One region of the Micromonospora sp. CNZ280 genome, then DNA from elsewhere that is predicted to be linked to it. Evidence: predicted binding sites of a transcription regulator. Region 1 holds the regulator's gene; the other holds the start of a gene.
The links. The regulator HspR, encoded in region 1, represses chaperone genes until heat shock. The targets are predictions, from matches to a motif close to TTGAGTNNNNNNNACTCAA.

Region 1 (9,349 bases):
CACGCACAGGGATGAGGTAGCCGTATGACGGAGAAGCCACGAGCCGCCGACCCGGGCGCCACCGGGTCGGCGCCGGGTGGCTCCGCGCCCGCCGAGCAGGCCGCCGGCGAGAAGCCGCGGGTCGTCATCCGCAACAACCGCAAGATCAGCGAGACGGTCGAGCCGGACGCGGCCGCCGCCGACGCCGGGACGGACGTCCCGGCCGAGGGGCTGGTCGAGGAGGCCGAGGTCGTCGTCGACGAGATCGAGGTCGAGGCCACGCCCGCCGAGGGCTCGGCGCCGGGCGGTCCGCCGGTGGTGGACGCGCCGGCCGAGCCGGCGGAGGGCGGCGCCGGCACCGGTACGCCGCTCGCGGCCGAACTGGAGGCGCTCCGCGCCGAGCTGGACGAGCGGACCCGGGACCTGCAGCGGGTGTCGGCGGAGTACGCCAACTACCGCAAGCGGGTGGACCGCGACCGGGGCCTGGTCACCGAGCAGGCCACCGGGGCGGTGCTCGCCGCGCTGCTGCCGATCCTCGACGACCTGGACCGGGCCCGCGAGCACGGCGACCTGGTCGGGCCGTTCGGCTCGGTGGCCGAGCAGCTCACCACGGCGCTCGGCAAGTTCGGGCTGACCGCGTTCGGCGAGCAGGGCGACCCGTTCGACCCGACCCGGCACGAGGCGGTGGCGCACCAGACCTCGGCCGACGTCACCGAGCCGACCTGTGTGCAGATCATGCGACGCGGCTACCAGATCGGCGAGCGGCTGCTGCGGCCGGCGCTGGTCGGCGTCGCCGACCCGGAATAGATGCGAATGAGTGACCGGACCGCCCCGCCCGCCGACGTACGACGGGCGGGGCGTCCGGGCCAGGTGGGCCGGGAGGGGGTGGACCGGTGAGTTCCAAGGACTGGATCGAGAAGGACTACTACGCCGAACTGGGCGTGGCGAAGGCCGCCTCCGCAGACGAGATCAAGAAGGCGTACCGGAAGCTGGCCCGGGAGTCGCACCCGGACCACAACCCGGGTGACCCGAAGGCGGAGGAGCGGTTCAAGGCCGTCTCCGAGGCGTACGCGGTGCTCGGCGACGAGGCCAAGCGCCGGGAGTACGACGAGATGCGCTCGCTGTTCGGCTCGGGCGCGTTCCGGCGCGGCGCCCGCGGCGCCGGCCAGCCGGGCGGGATGCCGTTCGACGTCTCCGACCTGTTCGGCGGCGCGGCCGGCGGGGGTGACCGGCGCTTCGGCGGCGCCGGCTTCCAGGATCTGTTCAGTTCGATCTTCTCGGGTGGCGGCGGGGGCGGGGCGGCACCCCGCGGGCCGGCCCGGGGGCGGGACGTCGAGGCCGAGGTGGCGCTCGACTTCGGCGACGCCGTACGCGGGGTGACGCTGCCGCTGACGCTGCGCGCGCCCGGGGTCTGCGACACCTGCCACGGCAGCGGGGCCAAGCCCGGCACCCAGCCGCGCACCTGCCCGGTGTGCCACGGCGCCGGCGTGACCACCCGCAACCAGGGGTCGTTCAGCTTCTCCGAGCCGTGCCGCAACTGCCAGGGCGTGGGCACGATCGTGGAGGAGAAGTGCCCGGAGTGCCAGGGCACCGGCGGGGTCACCAAGACCCGCACGCTCAACGTCCGGTTCCCGGCGGGGGTGGCCGACGGCCAGCGGATCCGGCTGGCGGGGCGGGGTGAGCCCGGCGAGCGGGGTGGCCCGGCCGGCGACCTGTTCGTCCACGTGAAGGTCCGCCCGGACGAGCTGTTCGGGCGTACCGGCGACGACCTCACGCTGACCGTGCCGATCACGTTCGCCGAGGCGGTGCTCGGCACCGATCTGCGGGTACCCACGCTCGACGGCGCGGTGACCCTGCGGGTGCCGCCGGGCACGCCCAGCGGCCGGATCCTGCGGGCGCGGGGCAAGGGGGTGGTACGCCGCGACGGGCGGGCGGGTGACCTGCTGGTGACGCTCGACGTGGTGGTGCCCGCCGGAGTGTCCGACGAGGCGCGGGCGGCGCTGGAGTCCTTCGCCGCGCAGACCCCGCCGGCCGCCCGGGAACATCTCGACGCGCGGGTGCGTCGGTTCAGTTGACCGGTGGTGGAGTGCACGCGGAGGTGAGTGGCATGTCGGGCGAGTTCGTCGGCTCGGACGACCCTGCCTACGAGGCCAAGGTGCTGATGATCTCGGTGGCCGCGCGGATGGCGGGGATGCACCCGCAGACGCTGCGCCAGTACGACCGGTTGGGCCTGGTGCAGGCCGGCCGGGCGGCCGGCGGCGGGCGCCGGTACAGCGTCCGGGACGTGGTGCTGCTGCGCGAGGTGCAGCGGCTCAGCCAGGACGACGGCATCAACCTGGCCGGGGTCAAGCGGATCATCGGCCTGGAGCGGCTGCTGGAGCAGGCCCAGCAGCGGGCGGCCCAGCTGGAGGCGGAGCTCGACGCCGCGTACCGCCGGATCGCCGAGCTGGAGTCGCTGGCCCGCTTTCCGGGCCGAGACCTCGTGCCCACCAACCGCACCACCACCGCCCTGGTGGTCTGGCGACCCCGCCGGGGGCCCGACCGCTGACCACCGCCGACCCGGGGACCGCTCTGCCGGCCCGGTCCGCTCGCCGGAATCTCGGCGCGGGCCGGGCCGGCTTAGTTATGGTGCCAATAGGTCCTATCCGCTTAATCCGGACCTAACCTTCCGACCCGGTGAGGGGGAGCAGGTGGCGGAGCCAGCGAAGAAGGTGGCGGAGCAGGCGGAGCAGCGACTCGACAAGGTGGCCGAGACGGTCCGGGAGAAGTTCGACGAGATCCTCGACGGCCGGTTCGCCGACCAGGTCGACCACGGCGTCGACAAGGGGCGGTCCGACACCCGCCGCCGGGAACAGGGCGGGCCGGTTCGCTGACGACCGGTACGCCGACGTGCGGGCCGGGACCCACGGGGGGTCCCGGCCCGTTCGCCGTTCACGACCTGCGGGCCGGGACGCCGTGATCCCCGGGGCGGGGGTCCCGGCCCGTTCGCCGTTCACGACCTGCGGGCCGGGACGCCGTGATCCCCGGGGCGGGGGTCCTGGCCCGTTCGCCGTTCACGACCTGCGGGCCGGGACGCCGTGATCCCCGGGGCGGGGGTCCTGGCCCGTTCGCCGTCTGGCCTGGTTGAGATCAACTCGGTGTGCGGCGAACCGGGGTGTCGACCGCGCGGGTTGGCGCGACATCCCGCATCCGGAGTCGATCAGCGAGGGGCGGCGCCACCTCAGCCGATGCGGCGGTTCTCCCGGACCAGGCCGCCCTCGCACCAGTCGCGGTAGACGAATAGATCCGGCCGGGCCAGCAGCACCCGGCTGTTGTGCGCCCAGGTGCGCATCAGCTCGTCGCCGTCCCGCTCGGCCTGCTCGACCAGCTTGCGGAAGCGCCGCTTCGGGTGGGCCCGGAAGTTCGTCCGGATGCCGTCGGCGGCGTAGATGTAGAGGCAGTGCAGCGCGAACCGCCGCGCCGGGCAGGCCGGGTCCATGGCCAGGTCGAACAGGGTCATCACCAGCCGGTCGCCGGAGACCAGCAGATCCCAGTCGGGGGGCATGGAGGACAACGGCACGGAGTCGGGATGGTAGGCCCACGCCCGCAGCTCCGCCGGGGACGGGTCGACCGGGTTCGCGAACCCGTGGAACGTCGACTCCTGCACGCTCACCGGCCAACCTTCCGCTCTCGCCCGCGGGAGCACGCTCCCACGAACCCTGGCTGCTGGGGCGACACGGTAACGCGCCACCGGTGACCGGCGGTAGACCCTGGCGGCAGCAATTCGGCAACCGTTGGCCCGGCCGGGCCGACCGTACGGTCGACCCGGCCGTCCGGGGGCAATGCGCAGGTCAGTCCGGCACGGGTGCCGGCTGGGCCCGCTGCGCCGCGCCGCGCTGGCGCACCCAGCGCTTGAACCACGCGAAATCGGGCAGCCGGGCCAGCATCGGCCCGGTCACCACCGTGATCAGGACGTACGCCGTGGCGAGCGCCGCCAGCTTCGGCTCGACGCTGCCGGCGGCCACCGCGAGCCCGGCGATGACGATGGAGAACTCACCGCGCGGCACCAGGGCCAGGCCGGCCCGCCAACGACCGGGTTCGGCGATGCCGACCCGGCGCGCGGCCAGGTAGCCGGTGAGCGTCTTCGTCGCCATGGTGACGATGGCCAGCCCGAGCGCCGGCAGCAGCACCGGCGGGATGTCCCGCGGGTCGGTGACCAGCCCGAAGAAGACGAAGAACACCGCGGCGAAGAGGTCCCGCAGCGGGGTGAGCAGCTCGGTCGCGTGGTGCGCCACCGGCCCCGAGAGGGCGATGCCGACCAGGAACGCGCCGACCGCCGCGGAGACCTGGAGCTTGGCCGCCACACCGGCCACCAGCAGCGTCATGCCGAGCACGCCGAGCAGCAGCGCCTCCGGGTCCTTGGCCGACATGAAGGCGGAGATGGCGTTGCCGTAGCGGATGGCGAGCACCAGCACCAGCAGCACGGTGCCCACCGCGACGGCGAGCGTGATGCCGCCGCCGAGCAGGCCGGTGCCGGCCAGCACGGCGGTGACCAGTGGCAGGTAGAGCGCCATGGCCAGGTCCTCGATCACCAGGACCGACAGGATCACCGGGGTCTCCCGGTTACCGAGCCGGCCCAGGTCGCCGAGGACCTTCGCGATCACGCCGGACGAGGAGACCCAGGTGATGCCGGCGAGCACCAGCGCGGCCACCCAGTCCCAGCCGAGCAGCAGCGCGAACGCCGCGCCGGGCAACGCGTTGAGCACCCCGTCGATCAGGCCGGCCGGTGCCGCGGAACGCAGGTTGCCGACGAGTTCGTTCGCCGAGTATTCCAAGCCGAGCATCACCAGCAGCAGGATCACGCCGATCTCGGCGCCGACGGCGAAGAACTCCTCGCTGGCGGTCAGTGGCAGCAGGCCGCCGTGCCCGAAGGCGAGCCCGGCGAGCAGATACAGGGGGATTGGCGAGAGGCCGATCCGGCGGCTCAGCCGGCCGAGCAGGCCCAGCAGGAAGAGCAGCGCGCCGACCTCGACGAGCAGTGTTGTGGTCTCGTGCATCCGCGCCTCAGCCGTCCGGGTCACTGTCGGCGAGGATGGCGGTCACCCCGTCGAGACCCTTGCGGGTACCGACCACGACCACCACGTCGCCAGCGGCGAAGCGGAAGGACGGCTCCGGCGAGACGATGACCTCGCCGTGGCGCAGCACCGCCACGATCGAGGCACCGGTGCGGGTACGCGCCTGGGTGTCGGCCAGCTTCCGGTTCACGTACTTCGAACCGGCCGGAATGGCGACCTGCTCGGTGAGCAGCCCGGCGGCCTGCTCACGCAGCCCGGAGAGCTGGCCGAGCATCAGCGACGCACCGAGGATGTCGGCGAGCGCCTCCGCCTCGTCGTCGGTCAGCGGGATGTCATGCTGACATGAGTCGGGATCGTCCGGGTCGTAGAGGACGAGGTCACGACGGCCATTGCGGTGGGAGACCACACCGAGCCGGCGCCCGGACTCCGTCATCAGATCGTGACGGACCCCGATGCCCGGGAGGGCGGTCTGTTCGACACGTACACGCACATTGACAAGGCTACCGCTCGCTGTCAGTCGTAGATCTTGGTACGAAACGACCCCTCCAGGGGCATTTTGTCGCCAAGATTACGAGTGGTCCGGTGGGGAGGGGCGGGGCGTGACGTAGGTGCCCTTGCCCTGGTGGCCTTCGATCAGCCCTTCCGCCTGAAGGATCAGCAGGGCGGAGCGCACCGGCTCGGCCGAGACCCCGTATTGGGCGATCATCTCGCGCAGTGACGGCAACTTGTCGCCCGGCGCGTATTCGCCTGAGCCGATCTTGTCGCGGATGTCCTGGGCGATGCGCTGACGGTCGGATACTCGGGGCATGGGCGGCAACTCCTGGTAGGCCCCAAGATCTTCCCACGCCCGTCGCCCGACGGCCAACACTTGGCGTGCTAAGCATGGTCACTCATTGTCTTCGCATGCTTTGCATTGTATGTTGACTCCACGGACGCGGGCGGCGGAGGTCCTGGTAGGCAACCGGCTCCGAGCAGCGCGTTCGTCGTCCACTGGCACGGCTGGCCGCTCCCCCGGCGGCCGGCCGTGCCAGTGCCTGCGCGATCGAGCGCAGGTCAGCTCGGGATGCCGGGCATCCGCCCGCCACCACTCTCGTCGGGAGGACGACCAATGACTGATCGCGCGGACCCGCGATGAGTGGGCGGTGCGTGATTCATCTGCCGGTGACCGCGCCCGATCTGGCGCGGGCCAAGATGCTCGGCCGGACCGCTGGCCGCGCGCTGGCCTTCCTCACCCACGTCGAGCCCGGTGGCATCGCCGTCTCCGCCGAGGACAACCAGGGCGTACGCCACTGGGTGTTCTGTGACCGCCGGCTCGACGGGGGCCGCCGGTGCGTGCTGCGGGCCGACCACGAGACGCCCTGCACGCCACGGCTGCCGCGCTGACCGGCGCCGGACGCGACCGCGGCGTCCTTCGTGATGTCGTAGCGACTCAGCTGCACAGCGCGGCGGTGCCCGCCCCGGCGGGGAGCCGGGGCGGGCAAGGGATCATGAGCGGGTCAGGTCAGGCTGGCGAAGAAGGCGCGGATGTCGCCGACCAGCACGTCGGTCGCCTGGTGCGCGGCGTAGTGGCCGCCGACCTCGCCCCGCCCGTCGACGTCCGCCTCGTACGCCGTCCACCGCACGATGTTGGCGTGGTCGCGCTCGGCGAAGCGGCGGATCGACTGGAAGTCGCCGGGGAACGTGGCCAGCGCCGTCGGCACCGTGGTCGGCCCCTCGGGCTGCTCGCCGGCGTGCGCGTCCTCCCAGTAGAACCGCATGGCCGAGGCGGCGGTGCCGGTGAACCAGTAGAGCGCCACGTTGGCCACGACGAACTCGTCGTCCAGGCTCTCGTCGAACAGCTGCGCGTTCCAGGCGAGCAACCCGACCGGCGAGTCGGCCAGCGCGAACGCCAGGGTCTGCGGCTGCTGGCTGTGCACCTGGTTGAAGGAGAACTTGTTCTCGTAGAACCACTGGAGGTGCTTGAGCGCCGCCTGGTCGGCCGCGGAGAGGTCGGCGAACTCGGCCGGGTCGCCGGACGGGAACGAGAACAGCTGGGTGACGTGCACGCCGAGCACGTGCTCCGGGTCGATCCGGCCCAGCTCGGGAGAGATGAGCGAGCCGCCGTCGTTGCCGACCGCGCCGTAGCGCTCGTAACCCAGCCGGCTCATCAGCTCGGCCCAGGCGCGGGCGGTGCGGTAACGGTTCCAGCCGGCCTCGCCGGTCGGGCCGGACCACCCGAAGCCCGGAATCGACGGGATGACCAGGTGGAACGCCGGCGCCGCCGGGTCGGTGGGCTCGGTCAGCGGGGCGATCACGTCCAGGTACTCCAGCACCGAGCCGGGCCAGCCGTGGGTGAGCGCCAGCGGGGTGGCGTCCGGCCGGGACGACCGGACGTGCAGGAAGTGCACCCGCTGGCCGTCGATCTCGGTGACGAACTGCGGGTGGGCGTTCAACCGGGCCTCGACGGCCCGCCAGTCGAACGTCTCCAGCCAGTAGGTGGCCAGGCTGCGGACCCGGTCGGTGGTCATCCCGTACGCGCCGCCCACCCCGGGCAGCTCGCCGGGCCAGATGGTCCGGCGCAGCCGGTCGGCCAGGTCGTCCAGGGCGGCCTGGGGGATCTCGACGCGGAACGGGCGGATGGCGGTGCCGGTCATGGCTGCTCCTTCAGAACGGAATGCTTCGTTCCGTTACAACATAGCAGAGCGGAACGATCCGTTCCACTGCTAATCTCGATCCATGCCGAACCCGACCGGAAACGCCGTCACCCCGCCGCTGGCCGGCCGCCGCGCGCAGGCCGCTCGCAACGACGCGGTGATCCTGGAAGCGGCGAGGGCCGTCTTCCTCGACGACCCGAAGGCCCCGATCGCCGCCGTCGCCGAACGCGCCGGCGTCGGCATCAGCGCCCTCTATCGGCGGTACGCGGGCAAGGAGGACCTGCTCCGCCGGCTCTGCCACGACGGGCTGCGCCGGTACGTCGCCGAGGCCGAGGCGGCGCTCGCCGAGCCGGACGGCTGGCAGGGCTTCGCCGGCTTCCTGGAGCGCGTGGTCGACGCCGACGTGCACTCGCTCACCGTCCACCTGGCCGGCACCTTCACCCCGACCGAGGAGATGGGCCAGGACGCGCGGCGCGCCAACGACCTGACCGTGAGGCTGGTCGAACGGGCCCACGTCAGCGGCCGGCTGCGGCCTGACGTGGTGACCCAGGACGTCGGGCTGTTGCTGGAGGGGTGCGCCGCGCTGCGCGTACCCGATCAGGAGCGGACCCGGCAGTTGCGCCGCCGCCACCTGGCGGTGCTGCTGGCCGGCCTGGCCGTGACCGACCCCCCGCTGCCCGGCCCGCCACCGGCGGTCGGCGAGTTCGCCTGGCGTTGGCGACGCGGCGAGTGACTCAGCTCACACCGCCAGGGTTGAGCGGAATAGGCTCAACTCTGGTTGTGTCCTTTCCAGTGGACACGCCGATCCGGGGGAGCCCATGAACACGGAACGCCTCACCACCAAGAGCCGCGAGACCATCACCGGTGCCGTCGCGCTGGCGAACCAGCGCGGCCACGCCACCGTGGAACCCTGGCACCTGCTGCTGTCACTGCTGGACACCGAGGGGTCGACCGCCGCCGGCCTGCTGCGCGCCGTCGGGGCCGACCCGGCCGAGCTGCGCCGGGCCGCCCAGCGCGCGGTCGACGCGCTGCCCGCCGCGCGCGGCTCCAGCATCGCCGAGCCGACCCTGGCCCGCGAGTTCGTCAACGCCATCGGGGCCGCCGAGCAGATCGCCCGCCCGCTGGGCGACGAGTACACCTCGACCGAGCACCTGCTCGCCGGCCTGGCCCGGGTGGGTGGCGCGGTGTCCGGCGCGCTCAAGTCCGCCGGCGCCACCGAGGAGAACCTGGTCGCCGCCTTCCCGACCGTGCGCGGCGGGGACCGGCGGGTGACCACCGCCGACCCGGAGCAGACCTACCAGGCGCTGGCCAAGTACGGCGTCGACCTGACCGCCAGCGCCCGGGACGGCAAGATCGACCCGGTGATCGGCCGGGACTCGGAGATCCGCCGGGTGATCCAGGTGCTGTCTCGGCGTACCAAGAACAACCCGGTGCTGATCGGCGAGCCCGGCGTCGGCAAGACCGCCATCGTCGAGGGGCTGGCCCAGCGGATCGTGGCCGGCGACGTGCCGGAGTCGCTGCGGGACAAGAAGCTCGTCTCGCTCGACCTGGGCGCGATGGTCGCCGGCGCGCAGTACCGCGGCCAGTTCGAGGAGCGGCTGAAGTCCGTGCTGGAGGAGATCAAGAACTCCGACGGGCAGGTCATCACGTTCCTCGACGAGCTGCACACCGTGGTCGGCGCCG
Region 2 (9,349 bases), on a different contig from region 1:
GGTCCGCCGAGGTCACGAATCAAGTACCGGATCGAGAAGGAGTGCAATTCGATGCGCAGGTCCACACGGGCGCGCCGGTCATCCGGTAACGCGCGGAGCAAGCGGCTGTTGGCCGTCGTCGGCACGCTCGCGGTCTTCGGTGGCGTCGTCGCCGTCACCCAGATCTCGTCGGCCGAGGACCGGCGGTCGAACCGGACCCGGCCGGCGGCCGCGGCCTGCGTGGCGCCCAGCCCCGGGGCAACCGCGCCGAGCGGGCGGGACGGCACCACCCGTACCTGGCAGAACGGCCGGTGGGTGCGCAACCACTGGGGCGACGGCCAGCAGACGCTCGAGGAGTGCCAGGAGGTCCGCGACGGCGAGGCGCCCAACGGCGGCTCCGCGATCGCGTGTCCGGACGTGGCCGGGCAGCTGCCGGAGGTGCCCCGCCGGGCCCGGGCCGAGGTGGATCGCAACCTGAGCCTGCTGCAGACCCAGATCGCCGAGGCCGACCGCCGGCTCGCCGCCGAGGGCGACCGGGGCGAGGCGTTCATCCGCAACGCGATCCTGCAGCCGCTGGCCGGCAAGCGGCGGGCGACGTTGGACCGGATCACCACGGCGATCGACCGGTTCGGCCCGCGCCCGCAGGGGCTGCGCCAGCTCGCCGAGTGCCAGGTGCAGCCGACCGGCAACGGCGGCGGCAACACCGGCGGTGGCGACAACGGCGGCGGTAACAACAACGGCGGCGGCAACAACGGCGGTGGCGACAACGGTGGTCCGGGTGCCGGGCTCGGCGTGCTGGCGAACGACTGCGACGAGAGCCAGTTGCAGCCGCACGACGGATTCCAGAACGGCAACCGCTGCGTGAGCACCGCGTTCGGCGAGGTCGGCGCCGCGGCGAACAACCCGTCGCTGCTGATCACCGACTTCCCCGAGCAGGTGGGCGCCAACCAGCCGTTCACCCTCCGGGTCTCCACCCGGAACCTGGTCCGGGACCGCTTCCTCGCCGCCGGCCAGGGCGGCTACTACGTGGAGAGCTCGCTGCTCAACGAGCAGGGGCTGGTCCGGGGCCACTTCCACACCGCCTGCCGGATGCTGGACAGCCTCGACCAGCCGCCGGCGCCCCAGGAGGTGCCCGCGTTCTTCGTCGCCACCGAGGACAGCCGCGGCGGCGCCGAGCCGGACGAGGTCACCATCCAGATCCCGGGGCTGCCCGAGTCCGGCACCGCGCAGTGCGCGGTCTGGGCCGGTGACGGGTCGCACCGGATCCCGATGATGGAGCGGGCCAACCAGACTCCGGCCTTCGACGCGGTACGCATCGAGGTCAACTGACCGAGCGCCGGCCGGGGCGGTGCGGGGCGTACGCCTCCGCACCGCCCCGACGCGGCACCGGGCGACCCTGGCCCGGACAGCGAGCGGCGGGGCCGGACCGTGCGCCGGCCCGACCCCGCCCGCGGGACCGCGTCCCGCCGTGCTCAGCGGTTCTTGTACGCCTCGACGACCTCGACCGGGATCCGGCCCCGCTCGGAAATCTGGAAACCGTTCTTGGCGGCCCATTCCCGGATGGCGCGATTCTGCTCGCGATCCATTCCCGCGCCGGTTCCGCTCGCCCGGCGGGGTGCCCGTCCGGTCTCGGCGGTGCCCCGGCCGATCCGTCGGCCGGCGCTCAGGTACGGGTCCAGCGCCTTGCGGAGGACTCCCGCGTTCTCGTCGGAGAGGTCGATGGTGTACGCCACGCCGTCGAGACCGAACTCGACCGTCCGGTCGGCCTTTCCGCCGTCGAGATCGTCGGTCAGCACCGTGATTACTTTTCTTGCCATCGCCGAATACTCCCTGTGTGCGGCGGGGTGTGGTCAAAGTTTGACCCATCCCGCGGCGCACCCGCAACAATTCCGCTGTTTTCATTTCGGCGGGTCGTTTCACTGTGCAAATCGCGGCGACCGGGAAAGCGGTTGGCTCACCGGCCGAGCAGGCCGGCGTGCCCGGCCTCCGCCGGCTGGACACCCGGAGTTCGCGCAGCAGCGCCGCCGCCATCCGCATGACCGTCCGTACCGAGATGTGCGGCTGCTTGGCGATCTCCAGCGTGCTCCGGCCGGTGACGATCGCCTGCGGCACGTCCGGCGGCCGGGAGTGGTCTGGGTCACACGGCGGAACAAGGGGAACGCTTTGTTACTTGAGCGAGACAGGCTCAAGACAACGCGATAGCAGGTGTTCGATGGCAACTCTTCCGGTACTTCCCCTGACCGACGCCGTGCTGCTGCCCGGCATGGTCATCCCGGTGACCCTCGACCCGACCACCCAGGCCGCGGTCGACGCGGCCCGCGCCACCGGCGACCGCAAGCTGCTGGCCGTGCCGCGCCTCGACGGCGAGTACGGCCCGGTCGGCGCGGTGGCCACCATCGAGAAGGTCGGCCGGCTGCCCAGCGGCGAGCCCGCCGCCGTCATCCGCGGCCTGTCCCGGGCGCGGATCGGCTCGGGCGTGCCCGGGCCCGGCGCCGCCCTCTGGGTCGAGGCGACCGAACTGTCCGAACCCGCTCCCGCCGGTCGGGCCCGGGAACTCGCCCGCGAGTACCGCGCCCTGATGACCTCGGTGCTCCAGCAGCGGGGCGCCTGGCAGGTCATCGACGCGATGGAGCGGATGACCGACCTCTCCGAGCTGGCCGACTCCGCCGGGTACGCGCCCTGGCTGAGCCTGGACCAGAAGAGCGAGCTGCTCGCCGCGCCGGACGTCACCGCCCGGCTGGAGCTGCTGGTCGGCTGGGTGAAGGAGCACCTGGCCGAGCAGGAGGTCACCGAGCAGATCAACAACGACGTCCGCGAGGGGCTGGAGAAGTCGCAGCGGGAGTTCCTGCTGCGCCAGCAGCTCGCCGCGATCCGCAAGGAGCTCGGTGAGGACGAGCCCGACGGCTCGGCCGACTACCGGGCCCGGGTCGAGGCCGCCGACCTGCCGGAGAAGGTCCGCGAGGCGGCGCTGCGCGAGGTCGGCAAGCTGGAGCGGGCCAGCGACGCCTCCCCGGAGGCGGGCTGGATCCGGACCTGGCTGGACACCGTCCTGGAGATGCCGTGGAACACGCGTACCCAGGACAACACCGACCTGGCGGCGGCCCGCGCGGTGCTCGACGCCGACCACGCCGGCCTGCCCGACGTGAAGGACCGCATCCTGGAGTACCTCGCGGTGCGCAACCGCCGCGCCGAGCGCAACCTCGGCGTGGTCGGCGGGCGCGGCTCCGGCGCGGTGCTCGCCCTCGCCGGCCCGCCCGGCGTCGGCAAGACCAGCCTCGGCGAGTCCGTCGCCCGGGCGCTGGGCCGCAACTTCGTCCGGGTCAGCCTGGGCGGCGTGCGGGACGAGGCGGAGATCCGCGGTCACCGGCGCACCTACGTCGGCGCGCTGCCCGGCCGGATCGTCCGCGCGCTGCGCGAGGCCGGCTCGATGAACCCGGTGGTGCTCCTCGACGAGGTGGACAAGCTGGCCGCCGGTTACTCCGGCGACCCGGCCGCCGCGCTGCTGGAGGTGCTCGACCCGGCGCAGAACCACACCTTCCGGGACCACTACCTGGAGGTCGACCTCGACCTGTCCGACGTGCTCTTCCTGGCCACCGCGAACGTGGTGGAGGCCATCCCCGGCCCGCTGCTGGACCGGATGGAGCTGGTCACCCTGGACGGGTACACCGAGGACGAGAAGGTCGCCATCGCCCGCGACCACCTGCTGCCCCGCCAGCGGGAGCGGGCTGGGCTGACCGCCGACGAGGTGACCGTGGCCGACGAGGCGCTGGCCCGGATCGCGGGGGAGTACACCCGGGAGGCCGGCGTCCGGCAGCTGGAGCGGGCCCTGGCCAAAATCCTGCGCAAGGTGACGGTAGCGCTGGCCGACGACCCGTCCCCGGTCGAGGTGGACACCGACAACCTGGCCCGCTACCTGGGTCGGCCCAAGTTCACGCCGGAGTCGGCGGAGCGGACGGCCGTGCCCGGCGTGGCGACCGGCCTGGCGGTGACCGGCGCCGGTGGGGACGTGCTCTTCATCGAGGCGACCAGCATGGAGGGCGAGCCGGGGCTTACCCTGACCGGCCAGCTCGGCGACGTGATGAAGGAGTCCGCGCACATCGCGCTGTCGTACCTGCGGTCGAACGGGCGACGCTTCGGCATCGACCCGAACGCCCTGGCCGGACGTCGGATCCACGTCCACTTCCCGGCGGGCGCGGTGCCCAAGGACGGCCCCAGCGCCGGCATAACCATGGTGACCGCGCTGGCCTCCCTGGTGACCGGGCGACCGGTGCGGCCCGAGTTCGGGATGACCGGCGAGGTGACCCTCTCCGGCCGGGTGCTGCCGATCGGCGGGGTGAAGCAGAAGCTGCTCGCCGCGCACCGGGCCGGCCTGACCGAGGTGATCATCCCGAAGCGCAACGAGCCGGACCTGGACGACCTGCCGACCGAGGTTCGCGAGGCGCTGACCATCCACACCCTGGCCGACGTGGCCGACGTGCTCGCCCTGGCGCTGCGCCCGGCCGAGCTCGACGCGGAGTCCCTGGACGGACCGGCGCTCGCCGCCGCCTGACAGGGGACCGGCCCGATCGGGGGCGCGGGCGGTTCGCCCGCGCCCCCGATCCGTCCGTCGGGGCCGGTCAGGCCACCGGCCGGCCGAGCCCGAGCGTGCGCGCCCCGCGGGCCATCGCCTGGGCGAGTCGGGCGGGCGCCGACCCGGGGGCGGGAATCCGGACCGGGCGGACCCGACCGTTGTGCAGGGCGGTGAACCGCCACCCCTGCGCGGTGCGGACCGCGACCAGGGTCTGCCGGGACAGCCGGCGCCGGGGCAGTCGGGACCGCCACGGCATCAGCACCGACCCGGTCCCGTGCACGATCGCCACGTCGTCGGTCACCGGGCGGATCGACTCCACCTCGCCGACCAGCGCGGAGCCGGCGAGCACTCCCCGGAAGAGCTGGTCGTGAGTCGCCTGCATGGGTGCTCGGCCGGCCGCCCTGGTGCCGTCGTAGGAGACGTAGTCCGAGTCCGCCGTGAAGCAGGCGCCGTAGGCGATGGCGTCGTTCGCCGTCCAGGCCGCCAGTAGCCGGTCGAAGAGCTGCCGGATCTCGGTGCGGTCGTCGTCGGTCACGGGAGAACCTCCTGCTAATGTTCGATCGTCGAAACGAACGCTAGCAGAAAGATTCGAATGTCGAAAAGTGATGTGCCTCGCGAGGTGGCCCGGCAGATCCGGCTGCTGCAACAGAGCTTCGACGCGTTCGACGAGGCGGCGGCGGTGCGACTCGGCATCAACCGCACCGACCTGCGGGCCCTGGACGTCGTGCTGGACCGCGGACCGCTGACCGCGGGGGAGCTGACCGCCGCGCTACGGCTCAGCCCGGCGGCCACCACGACGGTCATCGACCGGCTGGAGCGGGCAGGGTTGGTGGCCCGTACCCGGGACCCGGAGAACCGGCGCCGGGTCCTGGTGGCCGCCACCGAGTCGGCCCACGCCGCCGAGCGGGACATCTACCGGCCGCTCGGCGAGGCGGGCCTGCGCGCCCTCGCCCGCTACGACGGCGACCAACTGGCCACCATCGTCGACTTCCTGGTCACCGCCCGCGCCGTGCAGCAGGAGCACGCCGAGCGGCTGGCCGCCGGCTCGCGGCAGCGGTCGTGAGGCCTGCGGCGGCCTGACCGCGGGACGCACCGATGCCGCCGGTGGCCGGCGCATCGGTGCGGGTGCCTCAGCGACGGTCCCGGCGTTCCCGCCGGTCGCCGTCGAACTCCCGGCGGTCACGCCGGTCACCACCGTCGAAACGACGCTCGTCGCCGTCGCGGTCACGGCGCACGGTCGCCTTCCGCCCCTTGATGGTGCTGCCGCGCAACCCGGCGATCACCTCGTCGGCCACCGCGTACGGGACCTCGACGAGGGAGAACCGGTCGGCGATCTCGATCGAGCCGATGTCCCGGCCGCTGACCCGGGTCTCCCCGGTGATCGCCCCGACCAGGTCCTGCGGGCGCACCCCGGCGCGCCGGCCAAGGCCGATGAAGACCTGGGTGGTGCCGCCGCCCGCCCGGGGCCGCCCGCCGCGGCGCTCGCCCCGGCCACCCTCCGGTCGCCCCTCCCGCGGGCCGCGCACCGGGACCTGCGGGATCTCCTCCTCGTCGGCCGCGCCCGGCGAGGTCGCCTCGTGCGCCAGCCGCACCGCGGCGAGCGCCACCTCGACCAGGTCGAACTCGTCGGTCAACGACTCGACGATGACCCGGAACGGGTCGAGGTCGTCCTCCAGCAGGCTCTCCCGCAGCGCGGCCTGGGTCAGCTCCAGCCGCCGGGTGCGCAGGTCGGCCACCGTCGGGATCTTGTCGATGGTGATCCGCTGCCCGGTCACCCGCTCGATGGTCTTCAGCATCCGGTGCTCGCGCGGCTCGGCGAGGGTGATCGCCACGCCCTCCCGGCCGGCCCGGCCCACCCGGCCGATCCGGTGCACGTACGACTCCGGCGCCGACGGCACGTCGTAGTTGACCACATGGGTGAGCTGCTCGACGTCCAGGCCCCGGGCCGCCACGTCGGTGGCCACCAGCAGGTCGGCGGTGCCCGCGCGCAGCCGCCCCATCACCCGGTCGCGCTGCTCCTGGCTCATCCCGCCGTGCAGCGCCTCCGCCCGGTAGCCGCGCCCGTTCATCGTCTCGGTGAGCCGGTCCACCTCCTCCCGACTGCGGCAGAACACGATCGCCGCGGTGGGCGACTCGACGTCCAGCACCCGGCCCAGCGCCGCCGGCTTGTGCGCCCGGGCGACGATGTAGGCGCTCTGCCGCACCCGGGGCGCCTCGCCGGCCACCGGCTGCTCCCGGGCGATCAGGATGCGCACCGGGTCGGTGAGGTGCTGCCGGGCCATCCCGTCGATGCGGGCCGGCATGGTCGCCGAGAAGAGCACCGTCTGCCGCTGCTCCGGCGCGTGTTCCAGGATCGCCTCGATGTCCTCGGCGAAGCCCATGTCGAGCATCTCGTCGGCCTCGTCCAGCACCACGGTGGCCAGCCCGCCCAACCGCAGGGTGCCCCGGGCGATGTGGTCCAGCGCCCGGCCGGGAGTAGCCACCACCACGTCCACCCCGGCGTCCAGGGCCCGCAGCTGCCGGCCGATCGGCTGCCCGCCGTAGATCGGCAGCACCCGGGTGCCCAGGTCCTTGCCGTAGCGGTGGAACGCCTCGGACACCTGCACGGCGAGTTCCCGGGTGGGCACCAGCACCAGCGCCGTCGGATCGCCGCCGGCGCGCTGCGGGGGCATCCGCTGCAGCAACGGCAGCGCGAACGCGGCCGTCTTGCCGGTGCCGGTCGCCGCCTGGCCCAGCAGGTCCCGCCCGGTCAGCAGCGGCGGGATCGCCTCCCGCTGGATCGGGGTCGGCTCCTCGTAGCCGAGCGCGGTCAGCGCGTTCAGCAGCTCGGCGCGCAGGCCGAGGTCCGCGAAGGCACCCGCCCCGGTGTCCGGGTCGGCGGCGGGACGGGTGGGTGGTTCGGGCGGTACGGGTGCGGAACTCATGTGACAAGCCTTTCATCACGGCCGGGCGGGCGGTGCGGCGACCGGCACAACACCGACTCGGGCCGGCCGCCCCCGTACCGCCGGCCGGCCCGACCGCTCCCTCAGCTGGACAGGATCGCCAGCACGACGGAGACGCCGATGGCCGCGTCGAACACGCCGCACCCCTCGGCGTAAGCCCGGGGCACCACCTCGTCGCGGCGGTGGTGCAGCAGGTCCCAGCCGGCGTGGGCGAGCCACCCGGCGGCCACCAGCCAGGCCGCCGCCCGGTCGTCGACCACCACCGCCACCAGCACCAGCGCCGACCAGGCGGCCAGCCCGACCAGCTGCCGGCCGAGCCCGCCGGGACCGCGCAGCCGGCGCCGGGCCGCGCCGATCAGCAGGTACAAGCCGGGCAGCACCAGCATCAGCCACGGGCTCGGCACGTCCGGCGCGGCCCACAGCTTGACCGTCATCAGCAGGGCGAGCAGGGTGGGCCACCGGCGGGCCACCGCGACGACGGCCGGGTGCCGCCGTACCGGCACCGGCTCGGCGTGCCGCTGCCGCACCGCCACCAGCACCATCGCGGGCACCATCAGCAGGTGCCCGCCGAGCAGCAGGGCGTCGGCCCCGAGCAGCCCCGCCCAGTACGGCCCGAGCAGCAGCAGGAACGGCAGGTACATGGCGGCCGCCATCTCGCCGCTGGCGGCCCAGGAGTGCCGGCGGTACCGCATCCAGACGGTCATGCCGATGGTCATGTCGGTCGCCATCACCAGCGCGGCGACGTCCGGCCGGGCCAGCGCGGTTGTGAGCCCGAGCGGGGCGCCGGCCACCGTCCACAGCGGGCCGAGCAGCACCATCCCGGCGACCATCGCCAGCGCCATCTCGCCGAGGTGCCGCAGCAGGTGTCGGGCGCCACCGGACCGGTGGGCGGTGGGTGGCACGGCGGGGACCGGGTGCTCCGTCAACGTCTCTCTCATGCCGTCGACCCTGCCGGCGGCCGTGCTGCGCGGGACACCCGCGTCCGGCACGGGTTCTCGGTGCGGACCGCACGCCCGGACCGTGCGATCCGCACGGGTGAACCGGACGCCGAGCCGCCCTAGGATCTGCGGCGTGGCGCAGCAGGCGGCGGTACCCCGGGCGGACCGGCGGCTGCGCCGTGCCCGCTTGGCGACCCTGGTGTCGCTGGCCAGCAGCGGTTGGGCCAGTCTGCTGCTGCCGGCGGTCGGCGTGCTGCGGGAACCCGACCCGGTGCGCGCGGCGTTCGGCGCGGCCGGCGTGCTCGCCTTCGCCGCCGCCCAGTCCGCCGTGCTGTACGCGGCGGCCACGCCGTGGCTGGCGCACCGGCGGCGCCGACGGTTCCAGGTGTGCCTGGCCGTGGTGGCGGTGCTGAGCGTCCCCGTCGTCGGTCCGGTCGCCGCCGGTGACTGGCCTACCTGGGCGTGGCTCGGCGCCTCGCTGGTCGGCATGGCGCCGCTGCTGGTCCGCCCCCCGGCCGCGCTGGCGGTGGCGGCGCTGGCCGTCGCGGTCGCCGCCGGCGTGGCCGGCTGGACCGGCGGCTCGCTGGGCCGCCACCTGGCGGTGACCGGCGGGGTGGGGGCCGGCATCGCGGTGCTGAACTGGTTCCAGGTCTGGTTCTGGGACCTGCTCGTCGAGGCCCGGCAGGGGCAGGCCGCCCAGGCCCGGCTGGCCGCCGCCGAGGAGCGGCTGCGGCTCGCCCGCGAGGTGCACGACGTGCTCGGGCACAACCTGACGGTGATCGCGTTGAAGGCCGAGCTGGCCGCCCGGCTCGCCCCGAGCGATCCGGAGCGGGCCGGCCGCGAGGCCGCCGAGGTGCGGCGGCTGGCCGCCGCCGCGCTGACCGAGGTACGCGAGACCGTGCACGGCTACCGCACCATCG

Region 2: a site for HspR is predicted at 2,150-2,168, ahead of lon (endopeptidase La). Genes of this name have one in related genera too.

What each region holds. Positions count from the first base shown of each region.
Region 1 is NZ_JAAOYP010000001.1:2,139,378-2,148,726, forward strand. It holds gene grpE (nucleotide exchange factor GrpE) at 25-786, shown strand; gene dnaJ (molecular chaperone DnaJ) at 873-2,054, shown strand; gene FHX32_RS10175 (heat shock protein transcriptional repressor HspR) at 2,087-2,527, shown strand; gene FHX32_RS10180 (hypothetical protein) at 2,670-2,852, shown strand; gene FHX32_RS10185 (hypothetical protein) at 3,200-3,631, opposite strand; gene FHX32_RS10190 (cation:proton antiporter) at 3,810-5,015, opposite strand; gene FHX32_RS10195 (cation:proton antiporter regulatory subunit) at 5,023-5,523, opposite strand; gene FHX32_RS10200 (winged helix-turn-helix domain-containing protein) at 5,602-5,841, opposite strand; gene FHX32_RS10205 (hypothetical protein) at 6,165-6,416, shown strand; gene FHX32_RS10210 (epoxide hydrolase family protein) at 6,530-7,666, opposite strand; gene FHX32_RS10215 (TetR/AcrR family transcriptional regulator) at 7,749-8,399, shown strand; gene clpB (ATP-dependent chaperone ClpB) at 8,485-9,349, shown strand, end outside.
Region 2 is NZ_JAAOYP010000004.1:163,904-173,252, reverse strand. It holds gene FHX32_RS27945 (hypothetical protein) at 52-1,308, shown strand; gene FHX32_RS27940 (histone-like nucleoid-structuring protein Lsr2) at 1,452-1,796, opposite strand; gene lon (endopeptidase La) at 2,192-4,528, shown strand; gene FHX32_RS27930 (SgcJ/EcaC family oxidoreductase) at 4,596-5,084, opposite strand; gene FHX32_RS27925 (MarR family transcriptional regulator) at 5,142-5,612, shown strand; gene FHX32_RS27920 (DEAD/DEAH box helicase) at 5,680-7,473, opposite strand; gene FHX32_RS27915 (hypothetical protein) at 7,575-8,429, opposite strand; gene FHX32_RS27910 (sensor histidine kinase) at 8,563-9,349, shown strand, end outside.